2 regions of the Pseudomonas sp. I3-I5 genome follow, and region 2 is predicted to be linked to the other one. Evidence: predicted binding sites of a transcription regulator. Region 2 holds the regulator's gene; the other holds the start of a gene.
The links. The regulator sigma-54, encoded in region 2, starts transcription at its own class of promoters, with help from an activator protein. The targets are predictions, from matches to a motif close to ANTGGCATNNANNTTGCTNT.
Positions count from the first base shown of each region.

Region 1: flhA (flagellar biosynthesis protein FlhA) is a predicted target of sigma-54. The motif match lies at 8,793-8,812, and genes of this name have one in related genera.

Region 1 covers NZ_CP093940.1:3,124,902-3,135,751, forward strand. The annotation lists gene MOP87_RS13845 (chemotaxis response regulator protein-glutamate methylesterase) at 1-43, opposite strand, end outside; gene MOP87_RS13850 (chemotaxis protein CheA) at 91-2,322, opposite strand; gene MOP87_RS13855 (protein phosphatase CheZ) at 2,335-3,123, opposite strand; gene MOP87_RS13860 (chemotaxis response regulator CheY) at 3,144-3,518, opposite strand; gene fliA (RNA polymerase sigma factor FliA) at 3,624-4,364, opposite strand; gene fleN (flagellar synthesis regulator FleN) at 4,361-5,194, opposite strand; gene flhF (flagellar biosynthesis protein FlhF) at 5,288-6,598, opposite strand; gene flhA (flagellar biosynthesis protein FlhA) at 6,610-8,739, opposite strand; gene flhB (flagellar biosynthesis protein FlhB) at 8,885-10,027, opposite strand; gene fliR (flagellar biosynthetic protein FliR) at 10,028-10,804, opposite strand; gene fliQ (flagellar biosynthesis protein FliQ) at 10,812-10,850, opposite strand, start outside.
Region 2 covers NZ_CP093940.1:3,701,047-3,711,896, reverse strand. The annotation lists gene tldD (metalloprotease TldD) at 1-110, shown strand, start outside; gene yjgA (ribosome biogenesis factor YjgA) at 146-667, opposite strand; gene pmbA (metalloprotease PmbA) at 777-2,123, shown strand; gene MOP87_RS16570 (hypothetical protein) at 2,272-2,691, shown strand; gene MOP87_RS16565 (class II fumarate hydratase) at 2,666-4,042, shown strand; gene MOP87_RS16560 (hypothetical protein) at 4,070-4,498, shown strand; gene MOP87_RS16555 (superoxide dismutase) at 4,500-5,111, shown strand; gene MOP87_RS16550 (ZIP family metal transporter) at 5,123-6,010, shown strand; gene MOP87_RS16545 (HPr family phosphocarrier protein) at 6,097-6,369, opposite strand; gene rapZ (RNase adapter RapZ) at 6,389-7,243, opposite strand; gene ptsN (PTS IIA-like nitrogen regulatory protein PtsN) at 7,246-7,710, opposite strand; gene raiA (ribosome-associated translation inhibitor RaiA) at 7,723-8,031, opposite strand; gene MOP87_RS16525 (RNA polymerase factor sigma-54) at 8,113-9,606, opposite strand; gene lptB (LPS export ABC transporter ATP-binding protein) at 9,782-10,507, opposite strand; gene lptA (lipopolysaccharide transport periplasmic protein LptA) at 10,508-10,850, opposite strand, start outside.

The DNA.
Region 1 (10,850 bases), 580 kb from region 2:
GGAAGAAACCGGAATCATCCACCACCAGGACCTTGACTGCCATAAACACTCCGTTAGGCGGCGCCCCCGGCCAAGGGGGCGCCACCGAGATCAAATACGCCGCGCGGCGTAACGCTTGAGCATGCTCGGGACGTCGAGAATCAGCGCAATGCGACCGTCGCCGGTGATGGTGGCCCCGGACATCCCCGGGGTGCCTTGCAACATCTTGCCCAGAGGCTTGATTACCACTTCTTCCTGGCCCACCAGTTGATCGACGACAAAGCCGATGCGCTGGGTGCCGACCGACAGGATCACCACGTGACCTTCGTGTTGTTCTTCATGCACCTGGCCCTGGACCAGCCAGCGCTTGAGGTAGAACAGCGGTAACGCCTTGTCCCGCACGATCACCACTTCCTGGCCATCGACCACGTTGGTGCGCGACAGGTCCAGGTGGAAGATCTCGTTGACGTTGACCAACGGGAAGGCGAACGCCTGGTTGCCCAGCATCACCATCAGGGTGGGCATGATCGCCAGGGTCAACGGGACCTTGATGACGATCTTCGAGCCCTGCCCCTTGGCCGAGTAGATGTTGATCGAGCCATTGAGCTGGGAGATCTTGGTCTTGACCACGTCCATGCCCACGCCCCGCCCGGAGACGTCGGAAATCTCGGTCTTGGTGGAAAAGCCCGGGGCGAAGATCAGGTTGTAGCAGTCCGACTCACTCAGGCGGTCGGCGGCGTCCTTGTCCATCAGGCCCTTTTCCACGGCCTTGGCACGCAGTACGTTCGGGTCCATGCCTTTGCCGTCGTCGGAGATCGACAGCAGGATATGGTCGCCTTCTTGCTCGGCAGACAATACGACACGCCCGGTGCGCGCCTTGCCCGCGGCCTCGCGCTCATCGGGCATTTCCACCCCATGGTCCACGGCGTTGCGCACCAAGTGCACCAGCGGGTCGGCCAGCGCCTCGACCAGGTTCTTGTCCAGGTCGGTTTCTTCGCCCACCAGTTCAAGGTTGATCTCTTTCTTCAACTGCCGCGCCAGGTCACGTACCAGGCGCGGGAAGCGGCCGAACACTTTCTTGATCGGCTGCATGCGCGTCTTCATCACCGCCGTCTGCAAGTCGGCGGTGACCACGTCGAGGTTCGACACGGCCTTGGACATGGCTTCATCGCCGCTGTTCAGGCCCAGGCGTACCAGACGGTTACGCACCAGCACCAGTTCGCCGACCATGTTCATGATCTCGTCCAGGCGCGCGGTATCGACCCTGACGGTCGTTTCCGCTTCGCTGACCGCGTGCTTGTCGGCACTCGCCGCTGGCGCCCGCGGGGCCGCGGCAGGCTTGGGCGCTGCAACCGGTGCCGCCGCGCCAGCAGGACGGGCGACCGCCGGCGCCTCGGCCCTGGCTGGGGCTGCGGCCTGAACACTGGCAGGTGCATCGACGGCAGCCACGTCGCCATTGAACTTGCCCTTGCCATGCAGCTGGTCCAGCAACGCCTCGAACTCGTGCTCACTGATATCGTCGCCAGGGATGGCAGATGTTTGTTCGACAGGCGCCGCCGCCTTGGCTGCGGGCAAGGCATCGGCCTTGAACGTGCCTTTACCATGCAACTGATCCAGCAGCGACTCGAACTCGGCGTCGGTAATTTCATCGCTGGCCGGCTCGGCAGTGGCAGCCACCGGCTGGGCCGTCACTTCGGCACTGAACTGGCCCTTGCCATGCAACTGGTCGAGCAGCGACTCGAATTCGGCATCGGTGATGTCGTCACCCTGGCCGCTGACCGGCTCGGCAGGCATCTGCTCGGCCGCCGCCTGGGCTTTGACTGCGTCGAGCGAATCGAGCAGTTGCTCGAACTCGCTGTCGGTGATGTCAGCTTCGGTAGCTTGCGCAGCCTGCTGCACGGGCGCAGGTTCAACCGGCACGGGCACAGCCGGTGCCGGGGCCGCTTCGGCGCTGCCGGGCTCTGCCAGACGCGCCAGGGCTGCCAGCAGTTCGGGCGTGGCCGGTGTGACCTCGCTGCGCTCACGCACCTGGGCGAACATGCCGTTGACGGCATCCAGTGCTTCGAGCACCACATCCATCAGTTCTGCATCGACCCGGCGCTCACCTTTGCGCAGCACGTCGAACACGTTCTCGGCGATATGGCAGCACTCCACCAGCTCATTGAGCTGGAGGAAGCCGGCGCCCCCTTTTACAGTGTGGAAACCGCGAAAAATTGCATTGAGCAAGTCGGCATCGTCAGGGCGGCTTTCAAGCTCGACCAGCTGCTCGGACAATTGCTCAAGTATTTCACCGGCTTCTACCAGGAAATCCTGAAGGATTTCTTCATCGGCGCCGAAGCTCATCAAAGGTGCTCCTTAAAAACCCAGGCTGGATAGCAGATCATCGACATCGTCCTGACCGGACACGACGTCTTCACGCTTATCGGCATGAATCTGCGGACCTTCACCCCGAGTCGGATGTTTTTCTCGATCTTTTTCTGCGCGCAACTGATCCTGGTCATGCTGGATGCCTGCAAAGCGGTCGACCTGGCTGGCCATCATCACCAGTTTCAGCAGGTTGCTTTCCACTTCGGTCACCAACGCCGTGACGCGCTTGATCACCTGCCCGGTCAGGTCCTGGTAATCCTGGGCCAGCAGGATGTCGTTGAGATGGCCAGCCACCTTGCGGTTACCTTCGGCGCTGTGCGCCAAGAAACCGTCGACGCGCTTGGCCAGGTCGCGAAACTCCGTGGCGTTCACTTCCCGGCGCATGAAGCGCTGCCAATCGGCACTCAGCGCTTTGGCTTCGCTGGCCAGGTCGTTGAGCACAGGCGTGCTTTCCTCGACCAGGTCCATGGTGCGGTTTGCCGCCCCTTCGGTGAGCTTGACCACATAGGACAGGCGTTCGGTGGCGTCGGTAATCTGCGACACCTCTTCGGCCTGGGGTATGGTCGGGTCGATCTGGAAACTGACGATGGCGCTGTGCAGTTCGCGGGTCAGCTTGCCCACTTCCTGGTACAGCCCCCGATCGCGGGTCTGGTTCAACTCGTGAATGAGTTGCACCGCCTCGCCGAACCGTCCGCGCTCCAGGCTTTCGACCAACTCCTGGGCATGCTTTTTGAGGGTCGATTCGAACTCGCCCAATGACGTGTGTGATGAACTCATGGCGCGCCCCCTGACGTGACTCAGCCGTTGACGCGTTCGAAGATCTTCTCGATCTTTTCTTTGAGCACCTGGGCGGTGAACGGCTTGACCACATAGCCATTCACGCCTGCCTGGGCGGCCTCGATGATCTGGTCGCGCTTGGCTTCCGCGGTCACCATCAACACCGGCAAGCTCTTGAGCTTGTCGCTGGCGCGCACTTTGCGCAGCAGGTCGATACCGGACATGCCCGGCATGTTCCAGTCAGTTACCAGAAAATCGTAATGGCCATTTTCGAGCATGGGCAGCGCCGTCATGCCGTCATCGGCTTCGCTGGTGTTGGTGAAGCCCAGGTCACGCAGCAGGTTCTTGATGATGCGCCGCATCGTCGAAAAGTCGTCGACGATGAGGATTTTCATGTTTTTGTCCAATTAGACCTCCAAGCAGTCTCAAACGCGCTCGGCCCCGAGCGCGCACTCAATCGATTCGGTACAACGTGGAAAACGGCAACGACGGCGGCGGGCTCAACGGGCCCGCCATTCCCCCAGGCGGCTGCGCAGGCGCGCGGCGCATTGGCTGTGCAACTGGCTGACCCGCGACTCGCTGACCCCCAAGACCTCACCGATCTCCTTCAGGTTCAGTTCCTCGTCGTAGTACAGCGCCAGCACCAGGCGCTCACGCTCCGGCAGGTTGGCGATGGCCTCGGTCAACGCGACCTGGAACCGCTCTTCCTCCAACCCACGGGCAGGCTCGGCCTGGCCGCTAACGCCGTCCTCATGCAAGCCTTCGTGCTCGCCGTCCTGCAACAGGTCGTCGAAGCTGAACAGGCGGCTGCCCAGTGTGTCGTTGAGAATCCCGTAATAATCATCGAGGCTCAACTTGAGTTCGGCAGCAACTTCATGATCTTTAGCGTCGCGGCCGGTTTTGGCTTCTACCGCGCGCATGGCGTCGCTGACCATGCGGGTGTTGCGGTGCACCGAACGCGGCGCCCAGTCGCCTTTGCGCACCTCGTCGAGCATGGCGCCGCGAATGCGGATGCCGGCATAGGTCTCGAAGCTGGCGCCCTTGCTGGCGTCATACTTGTTGGCGACCTCGAGCAGACCGATCATGCCCGCCTGGATCAGGTCCTCGACCTGCACGTTGGCAGGCAGTCGCGCAAGCAGGTGATAGGCGATGCGCTTGACCAGCGGGGCATAGCGCTCGATCAGCTCATATTGCGCGTCCTTCGAGGCGCGGCTGTACATCTTGAAGCCGCTGGCGCTCATGACATCGAACCTGCACTGGTCGGCTGCACCAGGCGTTCGACGAAGAACTCCAGGTGGCCACGGGGGTTGGCAGGCAGCGGCCAGCTGTCGACCTTCTGCGCAATGGCCTTGAAGGCCAAGGCGCATTTGGAGCGCGGGAACGCCTCGTACACGGCACGCTGTTTCTGCACCGCCTTGCGCACGCATTCGTCGTAAGGCACGGCGCCCACGTACTGAAGCGCCACATCCAGGAAGCGGTCGGTGACCTTGGTCAGCTTGGCAAACAGGTTGCGCCCTTCCTGAGGGCTCTGGGCCATATTGGCCAGCACCCGGAAGCGATTCATGCCGTAATCGCGGTTGAGCAGCTTGATCAGCGCGTAGGCATCGGTGATCGAGGTCGGCTCATCGCACACCACCAGCAGCACTTCCTGAGCCGCGCGCACGAAGCTGACCACCGAATCGCCGATGCCGGCCGCAGTATCAATCACCAGCACATCGAGGTTGTCGCCGACTTCGCTGAACGCCTGGATCAGACCCGCATGCTGGGCAGGCGCAAGGTGCACCATGCTCTGGGTGCCCGAAGCGGCCGGGACGATGCGCACACCGCCCGGGCCCTGCAGCATCACATCGCGCAGTTCGCAACGCCCCTCGATGACATCGGCCAGCGTGCGCTTGGGCGCAAGGCCCAGCAACACATCGACATTGGCCAGGCCCAGGTCGGCGTCGAGCAGCATGACCCTGCGGCCCAGCTCGGCCAACGCCAGAGACAGGTTCACTGAAACATTTGTCTTGCCGACGCCACCTTTGCCACCGGTCACGGCGATCACCTGTACGGGATGCATGCTACCCATGTCTGTTCTTTACCTTGTCTCGCTGGGACTCATGCCACACGAAGGGCAATGCTGCGTACCCCTTGGCATAGCTACCTTGCACACATTTCATTTTCAACCCGCTCGCCGTGGGTTGTGGTAGAGATCAGCGAACATGTCGGCCATGGCCTCCTCGCTGGGCTCGTCCTGCTGCTGCACATTGACCGCGCGGGTGACCAGCTGGTGCCCACGGGGCAAGTGCAGATCGTCCGGGATACGCGGCCCATCGGTAAGGTAGGCCACGGGCAGTCGGAAACTGATGGCAAGGCTCAGGACATCGCCCAGGCTTGCCGACTCGTCGAGTTTGGTCAGGATGCAGCCGGCCAGCCCGCAGCGCTTGTAGCTGTGGTAGGCCGCGGTCAGCACCTGCTTCTGGCTGGTGGTGGCCAGGACCAGGTAATTCTTCGCAGCGATACCGCGACCGGCCAGGGTATCGAGCTGCATGCGCAAGGCCGGGTCGCTGGCTTGCAGGCCGGCCGTATCGATCAGCACCACGCGTTTGCGCAGCAGCGGCTCGAGCGCCGCCGCCAACGACTGACCGGGGTCGACATAGGTGACCGGCACATTCAGGATCCGGCCCAGGGTCTTGAGCTGTTCCTGGGCGCCGATGCGAAAACTGTCCATGCTCACCAGCGCCAGGTTGTGGGCGCCGTACTTGAGCACATAACGCGCCGCGAGCTTGGCCAGGGTGGTGGTCTTGCCCATGCCGGCTGGGCCGACGACGGCAATCACGCCGCCGTCCTCGATCGGTTCGACGTCAGGCGTACGGATCATGCGCGCCAGGTGCGCCAGCAGCATACGCCAGGCGTGGCGAGGCTCCTCGATGTCCTTGGTCAGCTCGAGCAATTCGCGGGCAATGGGGCCAGACAGGCCGATGCGCTGCAGCCGGCGCCACAACGTGGCCTGCTGCGGCTTGCTACCTTGCAGCTGGGTCCAGGCCAGCGACCCCAGCTGCACTTCCAGCAATTCGCGCAAGCCGGACAGCTCCGAGCGCATGGCATCGAACAGGCGCGGGTCCACCGAGGCCTGGCTGCTTGCGGTGGCGGCCGGCTGCGGGGTATCGACATGCGGCTCGACCAAGGGCTCGGACGCCGTGAGCGATTGACCGGCGAACAGTTGGCGATTGCTGTCGCTGCTGTCCGGGCGCTGATCGAGCTCGGCCTTGGCCGTGGCGATGCGCGTGTGCGTCTTGCGAAGCTCTTCTTCGAGTTCGACGTTCGGTACCCGAGGTGCCAGGGCGGACAGCTTGTAGTCCAGCGCGGCGGTCAGTTCGACCCCGCCTGCGATACGGCGATTGCCGATGATGGCCGCATCAGCGCCCAGCTCATCGCGCACCAGCTTCATGGCCTGACGCATATCAGCGGCGAAGAATCGCTTAACTTGCATTATCCACTACCTCAGCCATTAGGGCCCACGGTGGCAACGATGGTGACTTGCTTGTTGTCCGGTATTTCCTGATACGCCAGCACATGCAAATTCGGTACGGCCAGCCGACCGAAACGCGACAGCATGGCGCGGATCGGGCCAGCAACCAGGAGGATGGCCGGCTGGCCTTGCATCTCCTGACGCTGTGCGGCTTCGATCAGCGAACGCTGCAGCTTTTCGGCCATGCTCGGCTCAAGAAGCACTCCGTCTTCCTGACCTTGCCCGGCCCTCTGCAGACTATTGAGCAAGATCTGTTCCAACCTGGGCTCCAAAGTGATCACAGGCAGCTCGGACTCAACGCCAACAATGCTTTGCACGATGGCGCGACACAATCCGACGCGCACGGCCGCGACCAAAGCGGCGGTATCTTGACTCTTTGCCGCGTTGTTGGCGATGGATTCGGCAATGCTACGAATATCGCGCACTGGCACCTGTTCTGACAACAAAGCCTGTAGGACTTTGAGAAGACCAGACAGCGAAATGACACCCGGCACCAACTCTTCCGCCAGCTTGGGCGACGCCTTGGACAAGACTTGCAACAGTTGCTGCACTTCTTCGTGACCGATCAGCTCGTGGCAATGCTTCTGCAATATCTGGTTGAGGTGAGTGGCCACCACCGTGCTGGCGTCTACGACGGTGTAGCCAAGCGACTGAGCCTGGGAGCGCTGACCGACGTCGATCCACACCGCCTCCAGGCCAAAAGCAGGATCGCGAGCCGCAATGCCGTTGAGGCTGCCGAACACCTGCCCTGGGTTGATGGCAAGCTCGCGGTCCGGGTAGATCTCTGCTTCGGCCAGAATTACCCCCATCAACGTCAGGCGATAGGCACTGGGTTGCAGGTCCAGGTTGTCGCGGATGTGCACGGTAGGCATGAGAAAGCCCAAGTCCTGAGACAGCTTCTTGCGCACCCCCTTGATCCGCGCCAGCAGCTGCCCGCCCTGGTTGCGGTCGACCAACGGAATCAAGCGATAACCCACCTCGAGGCCGATCATGTCGATCGGGGTGACGTCGTCCCAGCCCAGCTCCTTGGTTTCGGCCGCCCTCTGCGGGGACGGCAGCAGCTCTTGCTGGCGCTGCGCTTCCTGCTGGGCCAGCACCTTGGTCTTATGCTGTTTTTTCCACACCAGGTAGGCACCGCCGCCCGCCATCAGGCCCAGGCTCAGGAACGCCAGGTGCGGCATGCCCGGCACAAGGCCCATGACGATCATGATGGCGCCGGACACGGCCAGGGCCCGGGGCGAGTCGAACATCTGGCGGTTGATCAGCTTGCCCATGTCCTCCGAGCCCGAGGCACGGGTGACCATGATGGCTGCGGCGGTGGAGAGCAGCAGCGAAGGCAGCTGCGCCACCAGGCCGTCACCGATGGTCAGCAGGGCATACACCTTGCCGGCATCACCGAAGCTCATGCCATGCTGCAACATGCCGATCAGCATGCCACCGATCAGGTTGATGAACAGGATCAGCAGGCCAGCGATGGCGTCACCGCGCACGAACTTGCTGGCACCGTCCATCGAACCGTAGAACTCAGCCTCCTGGGCGACCTCGCTGCGGCGCGCCTTGGCTTGCGCCTGGTCGATCAGGCCGGCGTTCAGGTCGGCGTCGATGGCCATCTGCTTGCCCGGCATCGCATCCAGGGTGAAGCGTGCGCTGACCTCCGAGATACGCCCCGCACCCTTGGTCACTACCACGAAGTTGATGATCATGAGGATGGCGAAGACCACCGCACCGACCACGTAGTTGCCGCCGATGACCACATCGCCGAAGGCCTGGATCACCATGCCCGCGGCGCCGTGCCCTTCCTGGCCGTGCAGCATGACCACGCGGGTGGAAGCCACGTTCAGGGCCAGTCGCAGCAGGGTCGCCACCAGCAGGATGGTGGGGAAAGCGGCGAAGTCCAGCGGGCGCAGCGCGTACACGCTGACCAGCAGCACCACGATGGACAAGGCGATGTTGAAGGTGAAGAACACGTCGAGCAAAAACGGTGGTATTGGCAACATCATCATTGCCAGCATCACCAACAGCAACAGCGGCACGCCGAGATTGCCCCGCCCGAGACCGGCCAGGTTATGGCGAGCGTTGCTGATTAACTGAGTGCGATCCACCGCGAGTCCTCTTCTTGCAAAACTTTGACGCCTGTCAGGCGACTGGCGCTGCCATTGCAAGAAGCTTTCCAACTTTGTCGGGTGGAGAATTTATATTGCCTGTGCTGGCCCTATGGCGGCCATTTCAGCCATCCCCGGCGCAAGGTCAACTGTCGCGTCGCAGATCGGGCGGAATGGGCAAGTCGGTCTTCAGCGGATCTGGCCGCTTACCCTTGCCTGCGTGGTACTGACGGATCTGGAAGACATACGCCAACACCTGAGCCACCGCCAAGTACAGGCCGGCAGGAATTTCATGCTCCACCTCGGTGGAGTAGTAGATCGCCCGAGCCAAGGCGGCGGATTCGAGAATCTGGATCTTGTGCTCAGCGCCGATCTCGCGAATCTTCAAGGCCATGAAGTCGCTGCCCTTGGCCAGCAGCAAGGGGGCCGAATTCCCGTTTTCCGGATCGTACTGCAGCGCGACGGCGTAATGGGTCGGGTTGGTGATGATCACATCGGCCTGGGGCACCGCCGCCATCATTCGCCGTTGCGACACCTCGCGTTGCAACTGGCGGATACGCTGCTTGACCTCGGGCTTGCCCTCGCTGTCCTTGTACTCGTCGCGCACTTCCTGCTTGGTCATCTTCATTTTCTTGTGCGTCTGCCACAGCTGGAACGGGGCGTCGGCGGCCGCGATCAGCAACAGCCCGGCCGACATCCAGAGTGCGCTCCACCCTACCACCTGCAGGCTGTGGATGATTGCCTGCTCCAGCGGCTCGTTGGCGATCGACAGCAGAGCTTGACGGTCGCTGGCCAGCACCGCCACGGCCACCACCAGGATCACGAAGAACTTGGCCAGCGCCTTGAGCAACTCGGTCAAGGCATGCATGGAAAACATGCGCTTGATGCCCGAAAGTGGGTTCATGCGGCTGAATTTGGGTTGCAGCAAGCTGCCGGAGAATACGAACCCACCCAGTACGATCGGCGCAACGAAGGAAATCACGAATAGCAGGATCAGAATCGGCTGCACGGCCCAGATGGCCATTTTGCCGGACGTGAGCAAGAACGCCCCCATGGATCGCTCATCGACGATGATCTCTCGGGTCAGGCTGAAGTTCATGCGCATCATTTCCAGCAAAGTCTCGGCCAGATACCCGCCAAAAGCCAATATGCCCCCGGCACCTGCCAGGGTGACCGCCACCGTGTTGAGCTCCTTGGAACGCGCGATTTCGCCTTTTTCCCGTGCGTCGCGCTTGCGCTTTTCGGTGGGTTCCTCTGTCTTGTCCTGACCGCTCTCGCTTTCTGCCATTCAACCGGCCCTCGCCAAATCCCGCAGCCACAGCAACGTTTCGCTGGCCAACGCCTGGTAATGAGACAGTATATCGGCAAGGCCGATCCAGAAAATGAGCATGCCCATGACCAAGGTCAGTGGGAAACCAATGGAAAAAATATTCAGTTGCGGGGCCGCACGGGTCATCACGCCAAAGGCGACGTTGACGACCAGCAGCGCTGCGATCACCGGCAGGATCAATATCAGCCCAGCGCCGAACACCCACGCCATGCGCCCGACCAACTCCCAAAAATGCGTGACCACCAGGGCATTGCCAACCGGTAGCGTGGTGAAGCTCTCGGTCAACACCTCGAATACCACCAAGTGACCGTTCATCAGCAGAAACAGCACGCTCACCAGCATGGTCATGAATTGACTGATCACAGTGACGTTGACCCCGTTGCCAGGATCGACCATAGATGCAAAGGCCATCCCCATCTGCACTGCCACGATCTGCCCGGCGATCACGAAGGCCTGGAAAAGCAACTGCAACCCCAAGCCGAACATGGTACCGACGATGATCTGCTCGGCGCACAGCAGCGCCCCTTTGAGGCTCAACGGATCGAACGGCGGCAGGGGCGGGAGCGCCGGCACGATGACCACGGTAATCGCCACGGCAACGTACAAGCGCACCCGCGCCGGCAACATGCGCGTGCCGAAGATGGGCATGGTCATCAGCACTGCCGTCACCCTGAACAGCGGCAGGATGAAGGTGGCCACCCAGGTGCCGATTTGCGTGTCGGTCAGCTCAAGCATTGGCGCATCAACCGATGAGCTGGGGGATGTTGGTGTACAGGGTCGT
Region 2 (10,850 bases):
TCGACAGTGGGGTAGGGACATGCGGCAAGGACGGGCAGTCCGTGCCGGTCGGTGTAGGCCAACCGACCTTGAAACTCGATGCGATCACGGTGGGTGGTACCGGGGCGTGAGGGTTGGCTGGGGCCGCAAGGCGGCCCCGCCGCGATCAGCGCAGCCCGCGCTGCAGCTCGTCCAGATCGCGAATGTACTTGAACACCTTGCGCGAAGCGGCAGGGGGTTTGTTCCTGGCCTTTTCGTGCTGGGCATGGCGCACCAGCGAGCGCAGCTGCTGGCGGTCGGTCTCCGGGTATTCGTTGACGAACCGTTCGAGGTCCTCGTCGTTGCCGTCGATCAACCGATCACGCCAGCGTTCAAGGCCGTGAAAACGCTCGTTGTACTGGCGGGTGGAGCTGTCCATCTGTTCCAGCAGGGCGTGAATGGCGTCCAGGTCCTGTACACGCATCAGCTTGCCGACGAACGACATGTGGCGTTTGCGAGCCCCATGCGCGGTGTGCTTGCTGGCTTCGGCCAATGCCTTGCGCAGTTCATCGGTCAAGGGCAGGCGCGCCAGGGTATCGGCCTTGAGGGTGGTGAGCCGCTCGCCGAGTTCGACCAGCGCATGCAGTTCGCGCTTGATCTGGGTTTTGCTTTTTTCGCCGTCGAAGGCGTCGTCGTTTGAATCAACCATGGTGGCAGTCCGCTAAAGATCGCCGCCATGATAACCAGTCGGGGGCCGCTTGTCCGGCCCGGCCGTTGAATGGCCCTTGCCGAACGCAGAATTCTGAGTGGAGAAAACCATGAGTGCAGTCCAGAGTATCGGCCCGAACGATCTGCCAGCCTTGCAAGAGCAGGTCGAAGCGATCATTGCCGAGGCCCGCCGCCAGGGTGCCAGCGCCTGCGAAGTGGCGGTGTCGCTGGAGCAGGGCCTGTCCACCACGGTCCGCCAGCGCGAGGTCGAGACGGTTGAGTTCAACCGTGACCAGGGCTTTGGTATCACCCTGTACGTCGGGCAGCGCAAAGGCTCGGCCAGCACCTCGGCCAGTGGTTCGGACGCCATTCGCGAAACCGTCGCAGCTGCGCTGGCCATTGCCAAGCACACCTCCGAGGACGAATGCGCCGGGCTTGCCGACGCCGCCCTGATGGCCCGCGATGTTCCGGACCTCGACCTCTACCACGACTGGAACCTGGAGCCGGAGAAGGCCATTGAAATGGCCTTGGCGTGCGAAGCTGCGGCCTTCGACGCTGATCCTCGAATTCTCAACGCCGATGGCACCTCGCTCAACACCCACCAGGGGTGCAGGGTGTATGGCAACAGCAACGGCTTTGTCGGTGGCTACGCCTCCACCCGTCACAGCCTGAGCTGCGTGATGATCGCCGAGGGCGATGGGCAGATGCAGCGTGACTACTGGTACGACGTCAATCGCCAAGGTAACCTGCTGGCTGACCCGCGCAGCATCGGTATCCGCGCCGCCCAACGCGCCGCCAGTCGCCTGGGCGCACGGCCGGTGCCGACCTGTGAGGTGCCGGTACTGTTCTCGGCCGAATTGGCAGGCGGGCTGTTCGGCAGCTTCCTGTCGGCGGTTTCCGGTGGGAACCTGTACCGCAAGTCCTCCTTCCTTGAAGGCGCCCTCGGCCAACAGTTGTTCCCGGCCTGGCTGACCTTGGACGAGCGCCCTCACATCCCGCGCGCGTTGGGCAGCGCAGCCTTCGATGGTGATGGCCTGGCAACCTACGCCAAACCGTTCGTGGATAAGGGCCAGCTGGTGTCCTACCTGCTCGGTACCTACTCGGGGCGCAAACTGGGTCTGCCCAGTACCGCCAACTCAGGCGGCGTGCACAACCTGTTCGTCACCCATGGCAGTGAAGACCAGGCCGCGTTGATCCGACGCATGGGGCGCGGCCTGCTGGTCACCGAATTGATGGGCCATGGCCTGAACATGGTGACAGGGGACTATTCCCGTGGCGCGGCCGGTTTCTGGGTCGAGAATGGCGAGATCCAGTACGCCGTCCAGGAAGTCACCATCGCGGGCAACATGAAGGACATGTTCAAGCAGATCGTGGCGATTGGCAGCGACCTGGAGACCCGCAGCAACATTCATACAGGCTCGGTGTTGATCGAGCGGATGATGGTTGCCGGTAGTTGATCCTCTTCATGTGAAGCCGTTGGGGCCGCGCAGCGGCCCCTTTTTTTTCGCGGCAGAAGATCAAGCGGCGGCCCCTTCACACCATCTATGGGTTGAATTGATTCTGTTTATCAATTAATAATGAATATCATTTCACAGCTGCACGATGATGATGTTCATGACGACCGCCCTTCGCGAACTGCCCTATCTTGAAAACTGGCGCTGGCTCAGTCGCCGGATCCGCTGTGCGCTCGAGCCCGATGAGCCGCGCCTGATCGAACATTACCTGGCGGAAGGGCGTTACCTGGTGTGTTGCACCCAGACGTCACCCTGGACGGTGGCATTGACCTCCTTCCGCCTGCTGCTCGATACCGCCTGCGACCGCATGCTGCCTTGGCACTGGCGCTGCCAGTGCCTGGATCAGGCCTGGCGGCCACTGTTGATCCTGCGCAACCTCGACCGACAGGAACAGAACCAGCGCTGGCAGCCCTATGCCCTGCAACTGGCCAATTGCCGTTTGCTGCCCTCGATTTCCCCCGATGAATTGATGCAAGGACCCGATGATGATCAATACCCGCATCGAGCGTGACAGCATGGGCGAGTTGCACGTGCCGGCAGACGCGCTGTACGGCGCGCAGACCCAGCGTGCGGTCGACAATTTCCCCATCAGTGGCCAGCGCATGCCTGCCCAGTTCATACGCGCGCTGCTGCTGGCCAAGGCAGCGGCGGCTAACGCCAACGTCGAACTGGAGCAGTTGTCTGAGCAGCAAGGCCAGGCGATCGTCACGGCCGTACAGCAACTGCTGGCAGAAGACTTCAGCGTGCATTTTCCGGTCGACGTGTTCCAGACCGGTTCCGGCACCAGTTCCAACATGAACGCGAACGAAGTGATTGCAACGCTGGCCAGCCGGGTCGCGAGCGAAGCGGTCAATCCCAATGACCACGTCAATTGCGGGCAGAGCAGCAATGACATCATTCCTACCACCATTCATGTGAGCGCAGCCCTGGCGCTCCACGAGCAACTGCTGCCAGCGCTGAGCCACCTCGTGCAGGTGATCGAAGCCAAGTCGATCCAGGTTCGTCCCTATATCAAGACAGGCCGTACGCACTTGATGGATGCCATGCCTGTGCGCATGAGCCAAGTGCTCGATGGCTGGGCGGCGCAGGTCGCTGGTGCCAAGGCGCACATAGAGGCCACCTTGCCTAGCCTGCAGGCCCTGGCCCAGGGCGGCACGGCCGTGGGCACCGGGATCAACGCCCATCCTGATTTCGCAGCCGGCTTCGCCCGTCACCTCAGCGCGTTGACGGGCGTAGCGTTTCGCCCTGCTCAGAATCTGTTTGCCCTGATCGGCTCCCAAGACACTGCCGTTGCACTGTCTGGCCAGCTCAAGACCACGGCGGTGGCGTTGATGAAGATCGCCAACGACCTGCGCTGGATGAACTCGGGGCCCTTGGCGGGCTTGGGTGAAATCGAGCTGCAGGGCTTGCAACCTGGCTCGTCGATCATGCCTGGAAAGGTCAATCCGGTGATTCCTGAAGCCACCGCCATGGTCGCCGCTCAGGTCATCGGCAATGACGCAACGATCGCGGTAGCGGGGCAGTCCGGCAACTTCGAGCTCAATGTCATGTTGCCGGTCATCGCCCGTAACCTGCTCGAAAGCATCGAGCTGATGGCCAATGTCAGCCGGTTGCTGGCAGACAAAGCCATTGCCACATTCAAGGTCAATGAAAACAAACTCAACGAGGCGTTGGCGCGTAACCCGATCCTGGTCACGGCACTGAACCCGATCATTGGTTACCTCAAGGCAGCCGAGATCGCCAAGGCCGCTTATGCGCAAGGGCGGCCCATCATCGATGTGGCGCTGGAGCACACCGACCTTTCCCGTGATCGGTTGCAGGCCTTGCTGAATCCGGAAAAGCTGACCGCCGGTGGTATCTGAACAGCGCAATGGCCCTGGAGGCTCGTCATGCAGCACTGGAAACGCATCACGCAAGTCGCCAATCAGCTGTTCTCGCAAGGTGAGCTGGTGGATGCTCGCGAACACTACCTCCAGGCCCTGGCATTGGCCCAAGTGCTGTTCACGCGCTGGGAGGATGCCGATCAAGCCGTGGCCTCATTGGTGATCGCGCATCACAACCTGGCCGACCTGCACCTGCGTCTGCAGCAGCCCCATGAAAGCGCCGATTACCTGTGCGCCGTGCACCAACGGCTGTTGCAGGCCAGTCAGGACGTGTGCCTGCCACGGGCGCTGCGTGATGCCGCACTGCGCCACAGCGCCCGTACCTACACCGAGTTGTTGAGTTTCATCGCCGAACACGGCCAGTACCCGCGCACCGAGCACCTGCTCAACCGACACAGCGCCTGTTCACTTCAACCTGCCCACGGAGTCCATTGACATGCCTCATGCATTGCCTGCACTGCCCTACGCCTACGATGCGCTGGAACCGCACATCGACACGCAGACCATGGAGATCCATCACACCAAGCATCACCAGACGTACGTCAATGGCCTCAACGCAGCGGTCGAGAACAGTGAATGGGCCGACTGGCCGGTGGAAAAGCTGGTGGCGCAGGTCGAGCAGTTACCTGAAAACCTGCGAGGCGCCGTGACCAACCATGGCGGCGGGCATGCCAACCACAGCCTGTTCTGGACGGTGATGTCCCCCCGTGGTGGAGGCGAGCCCCAGGGCGAAGTTGCCCGTGCCATCGACACACAATTGGGTGGCTTCGAGGCATTCAAGGAAGCCTTCACCAAGGCCGCGCTCACCCGCTTCGGCAGTGGTTGGGCCTGGCTGAGCGTTACCCCGCAGCGGACCCTCGTGGTCGAGAGCAGTGGCAACCAGGACAGCCCATTGATGCATGGCCACACACCGATCCTCGGCCTGGACGTCTGGGAGCACGCGTACTACCTGAAGTATCAGAACCGTCGGCCTGAGTACATCGGGGCCTTCTACAACGTCATCGACTGGGCGCAAGTGAATCGCCGCTACCTCGATGCCATGAAATGAGCCAGGCAGGTATGCGCGCCGAAGTCATGTCCGTCAGCAGCGTGCGCCTGTTCAGGCTGGCGCTTGGAACCCTGTTGCTGCTGGCGGGTACCGCGCTGCTGGTGGCGCGCGCATTTGCCTGGCTCGACCTGGACCCACGTATGTTGCGCGCGCTTGAGGGCGGCGCGCTGTGCGCGTTGGGGACGGCCCTGGGTGCGGTGCCGGTACTGGTTATCCGCACCATGCCCGTGGCATTGGCCGATACACTGTTGGGCTTTGGTGCTGGCGTCATGTTGGCGGCCACGGCCTTCTCGCTGATAGTGCCTGGGTTGGAGGCCGCTCAGGCCATTGGTTTTGGTGCATGGGGAGCCGGCGGCCTCATCAGCGCGGGCCTGCTGGCAGGCGCGTTGTGCCTTTACCTGGTGGACCTGAAACTCTCGCCAGGCTTGTCCTCAGGGCTGACCCCTGACGAGCCGGTCATCGCTTCGCGCGTGTGGCTGTTCGTGTTCGCCATCATCGCCCACAACATTCCAGAGGGCATGGCCATAGGCGTGTCTGCAGGCGGGGGCATGGCAGATGCCGACAGCCTGGCAATGGGCATCGCCTTGCAGGATGTACCGGAGGGGCTGGTCATTGCGCTGGTGCTCGCCGGGGCTGGCATGTCGCGCTTCAAGGCCTTTCTCATCGGCGCCGTCTCCGGTCTGGTGGAGCCCGTGGCAGCCGTTATCTGCGCCTGGCTGGTGAATGTGGCGCAACTGCTGTTGCCCCTGGGCCTCGCCTGCGCTGCAGGGGCGATGCTGCTGGTCGTGACCCAGGAAATCATCCCCGAATCACGCAGCCACGGTAATCACCGCCTGGCCAGCCTGGGGCTGTGCATCGGTTTCTGCCTGATGATGGTGATGGATACCGCGATGTCCTGAAGCGCCCGCCAGACTGCGGGCGTGAGGAGGAGGGCGTCACGCTTGGCGACGGCCGATGTGAAACGCCTGCTGGCCGTGCCGAGGGCTTACTCCCCCTCGTCGAAATAGTTGTTGATCAACTCGACCAGTGCCTCCATGGCTTCACTGTCCTGCTCGCCTTCGGTGTGCAGGTAGACCTGAGTGCCTTTGCCCGCCGCCAGCATCATGACCCCCATGATGCTCTTGCCATCGACCAGCTTGTCCGGGGCACGACCTACCTTGACCTGGCAGGGAAAGCGACCGGCAACCCCGACGAATTTGGCTGCCGCCCGGGCATGCAGACCCAGTTTGTTGATGATGGTGATTTCGCGGGCGGGCATGAGCTGGCGGATCCTTGGGCTAGAGGTCGCGGTGGCGAACCTGGACGTTTTTCAAAGATTGCTGGAGCAACTGGCCCAGCCGTTCGGTGAGGTACACCGAGCGATGATGGCCGCCAGTGCATCCGATGGCAATGGTGACATAGGCACGGTTGCTGGCGGCGAACCGTGGCAGCCACTTGAGCAGGTAGCTGGAAATATCGGTGAACATCTCTTCGACGTCCGGCTGAGCCGCGAGGTAGTCGATGACGGGTTGTTCAAGGCCGGAATGCTCGCGCAGTTCTGGCTTCCAGTATGGGTTGGGCAGGCAGCGCACGTCGAACACCAGATCGGCATCGACCGGCATGCCCCGCTTGAAGCCGAATGACTCCACCAGAAAAGCCGTACCCGGTTCTGGCTTGTCCAACAAGCGCAGCTTGATAGAGTCACGCAGCTGATAGAGATTCAGGCGGGTGGTGTCGATCTTGAGATCGGCCAGGTCAGCTATCGGCCCCAGCAAATCCCGTTCGACGCGAATCGCCTCGGCCAGTGAGCGATCGGCATTGGTCAACGGGTGGCGTCGGCGGGTTTCGGAAAAACGCTTGAGCAGCGTGTCTTCGTCGGCATCGAGGTACAGCACGTCGCACTGGATGTGACGAGCACGCGCTTGTTCGAGCAGTTCGGGAAAGCGCGACAAGTGGCTTGGCAGGTTGCGTGCGTCAATCGATACGGCAACCTTGGGCTGCGGCAATTCGGTGTTGAGCAGCGCGCTTTCCGCCAACTGCGGCAGCAGCCCGGCGGGCAAATTGTCGATGCAGTAGAAACCGTTGTCTTCGAGGACATCGAGGGCCGTGCTCTTACCGGAGCCGGACCGGCCACTGACGATGATCAAGCGCATGTTCAATGCTCGTTCTGTACGTCCAGGACGACCTGGAACAAGGCCTCGCTGCTCTGGGCTGCACGCAGGCGATCACGAACGTCCTTGCGATCGAGCATGCTGGCTATCTGGCGCAGCAGTTCCAGATGAGCATCGGTGGCCGCAACCGGAACCAGCAGAACGAAAAGCAGGTCCACGGGCGCGCCATCGATCGCGTCATAATCGATGGGGGCGTCAAGGTGCAGAAGGGCGCTGACCGGTGAGGAGCACCCTTCGAGGCGGCAATGGGGGATGGCGATGCCATTGCCGAAACCAGTGGAGCCCAGCTTTTCGCGGGCCACCAGTTTTTCGAAGACGTCTTGCATCTCAAGTTCAGGTACTTGATCGGCAATCAGGGTGGCGACCTTTTCCAGGGCGCGCTTCTTGCTGCCGCCCGGCACGTTCACGAGGGAACGGCCGGGGGTCAGGATGGTTTCAAGTCGGATCATGGATGAGGGGGATCAGCGGGCTGCTGCACCTTGCAGCAGGCTTTGCTGTTTTTCCTTGTGTTTTTTCAGTTGGCGGTCGAGCTTGTCGGCCAAGGCGTCGATGGCTGCATACATGTCTTCGTGTTCGGCGTTGGCTACCACTTCACCGCCAGGAATCTGCAAGGTCGCTTCGACCTTCTGCTGCAGCTTCTCGACTTTCATGATGACCTGCACGTTAGTGATCTTGTCGAAGTGACTCTCCACGCGGGCGAGCTTTTCGAGCACGTAATCACGCAAGGGTTGGGTGACTTCTACATGCTGTCCACTGATATTGACTTGCATACAGCTTCTCCTTTTGTTGCCCGTGCATCAAAGAGGCAGGTGTTGCACCTGCCACACAAACGCGGTGGCACATCTCAGGGGCTACATCAATCGCTTGCGCTCGCTCGAGGGTGCGATACCCAGGGACTCGCGGTACTTGGCGACAGTGCGACGGGCGACCTGGATGCCTTGTGCCTCCAGTAAACCAGCGATCTTGCTGTCACTCAATGGCTTTTTCTGATTTTCCGCCGCAACCAGTTTCTTGATGATCGCGCGGATCGCCGTGGACGAGCATTCCCCGCCTTCGGAGGTGCTGACGTGGCTCGAGAAAAAGTATTTCAGCTCGTAGATGCCGCGGGGGGTGTGCATGTACTTCTGGGTGGTGACCCGGGAAATGGTCGACTCGTGCATGCCCACAGCTTCTGCGATGTCGTGCAGCACCAGCGGCTTCATCGCCTCGTCGCCGTGGTCCAGGAAACCGCGCTGATGCTCGACGATCTGCGTAGCCACCTTCATCAAGGTTTCGTTGCGGCTTTGCAGGCTCTTGATGAACCAGCGGGCTTCCTGCAACTGGTTGCGCATGAAGGTGTTGTCGGCACTGGTGTCGGCGCGGCGTACGAACCCGGCGTATTGCGCGTTAACGCGCAGGCGTGGCACCGCCTCCTGGTTCAGTTCCACCAGCCACCGCTCGCTGTCCTTGCGCACGATCACATCCGGCACCACGTACTCGGGCTCACTGGACTCGATCTGCGACCCTGGGCGAGGGTTGAGGCTCTGCACCAGTTCGATGACCTGGCGCAGCTCATCTTCCTTGAGTTTCATGCGGCGCATGAGCTGGCTGTAGTCGCGGCTTCCCAGCAGGTCGATGAAGTCGCTGACCAGGCGCATGGCCTCGGTCATCCACGGGGTGCTGGCCGGCAGCTGGCGCAGTTGCAGCAACAGGCATTCGCCCAGCGTGCGGGCGCCGACACCAGCAGGTTCGAATTGCTGGATACGATGCAGCACTGCCTCGACTTCATCCAGCTCGATGTCGAGCTCAGGGTCGAACCCTGCACAAATCTCTTCCAGACTGTCTTCCAGATAGCCCTGATTGTTGATGCTGTCGATCAAGGTGACTGCAATGAGCCGGTCGGTGTCGGACATCGGCGCCAGGTTCAACTGCCACAGCAGATGGCTTTGCAGGCTCTCGCCAGCCGAAGTGCGGGTGGTGAAATCCCACTCGTCGTCGTCATTGCTTGGCAGGCTGCTGGCACTGGTCTGGTAGATGTCTTCCCAGGCGGTGTCGACAGGAAGCTCGTTGGGGATGCGTTCGTTCCACTCGCCGTCTTCGAGGTTTTCGGCGCTGGCAGTGGTTTCCTGGAAGCTGTTGTCCTGGACGTCGCTGGTCGGTTTGTTCTCGGCGTTGTCCGCCATGGGGTCGGTGTTGTCGAAGTCGTCGCCGTCTTCCTGGCGCTCGAGCATCGGATTGGACTCCAGGGCTTCCTGGATTTCCTGCTGAAGGTCCAGGGTGGAAAGCTGGAGCAGGCGGATGGCCTGTTGCAACTGCGGTGTCATCGTCAGTTGCTGGCCCATTTTTAGGACGAGCGATGGTTTCATGGCAGATGCTTTGTACCTTGTTCGCCGGCGCACATGCGCCTTCCACTACACGAGGGCGCCGGGGCGCCATTTCAAGCAAGATTTATGCCTTAAATTGTAGCGTTTGCCTAGAGCACTGTAACAACTTGGCCCGACTTGGGGGCGTCTTTGTTCGTGCCCAAGGCGCGCGTCGTGATCAAAGCCTGAACTCGTGCCCCAGGTAAACTTCTTTCACCAGGTCATTGGCCAGGATGGTCTGGGCATCGCCCTCGGCGATCAGGCGGCCGTCGTTGACGATGTAGGCCGTTTCACAGATATCCAGCGTTTCACGCACGTTGTGGTCCGTGATCAGCACACCGATGCCCTTGGCTTTGAGGTGATGAATGATCTGCTTGATATCACCGACCGAAATGGGGTCCACGCCTGCGAAGGGCTCGTCGAGCAAGATGAATTTTGGAGAGGTTGCCAATGCCCGGGCAATCTCGACACGCCGCCGCTCGCCGCCGGACAGGCTCATGCCCAGGTTGTCGCGAATGTGGCTGATGTGGAATTCCTGAAGCAGGCTTTCGAGCTCCTGGCGCTGGCCCTCGCGATCAAGATCCTTGCGGGTTTCCAGGATCGCCTTGATGTTGTCGGCCACCGACAGCTTGCGGAAGATCGACGCTTCCTGCGGTAGATAGCCGATACCGGCCCGGGCGCGACCGTGCATGGGCTGGTGGCTGACATCGAGGCTGTCGATCAGCACGCGCCCCTGATCGGCCTGAACCAGGCCAACGATCATGTAGAAGCACGTAGTCTTGCCGGCGCCATTGGGGCCGAGCAGGCCGACGATCTGACCGCTGTCGATCGACAGGCTGACGTCTCGCACGACCTGGCGGCCCTTGTAGCTCTTGGCCAGGTGCTGGGCTTTGAGGGTTGCCATTTACTCGGCCTTCTTCTTGGGCTGGATCACCATGTCGATACGCTGACGTGGCGTGGTTACGTTGCCACCCCGACCGGCAGTGGCCACTTGTGTCTGGGTGTTGTAGACGATTTTCTCGCCTTCGGTGGTGTTGCCTTCGTTTTCCACCTTGGCTCGGTCGGTGAGCACCACCAGGTCTTTCTGGGCCTGGTACTGGATGGTAACGCCCCAGCCTTTCATCTTGTCCGCCTTGGACGCGCTTTGTTGCTGCTCGAAATAGGCCAGGTTGCCCACCGAGGTCACCACGTCGATGTCGCCACCGTTCGTGCGAGTGATGGTTACGGTGTTGCCTTTGATCATCATA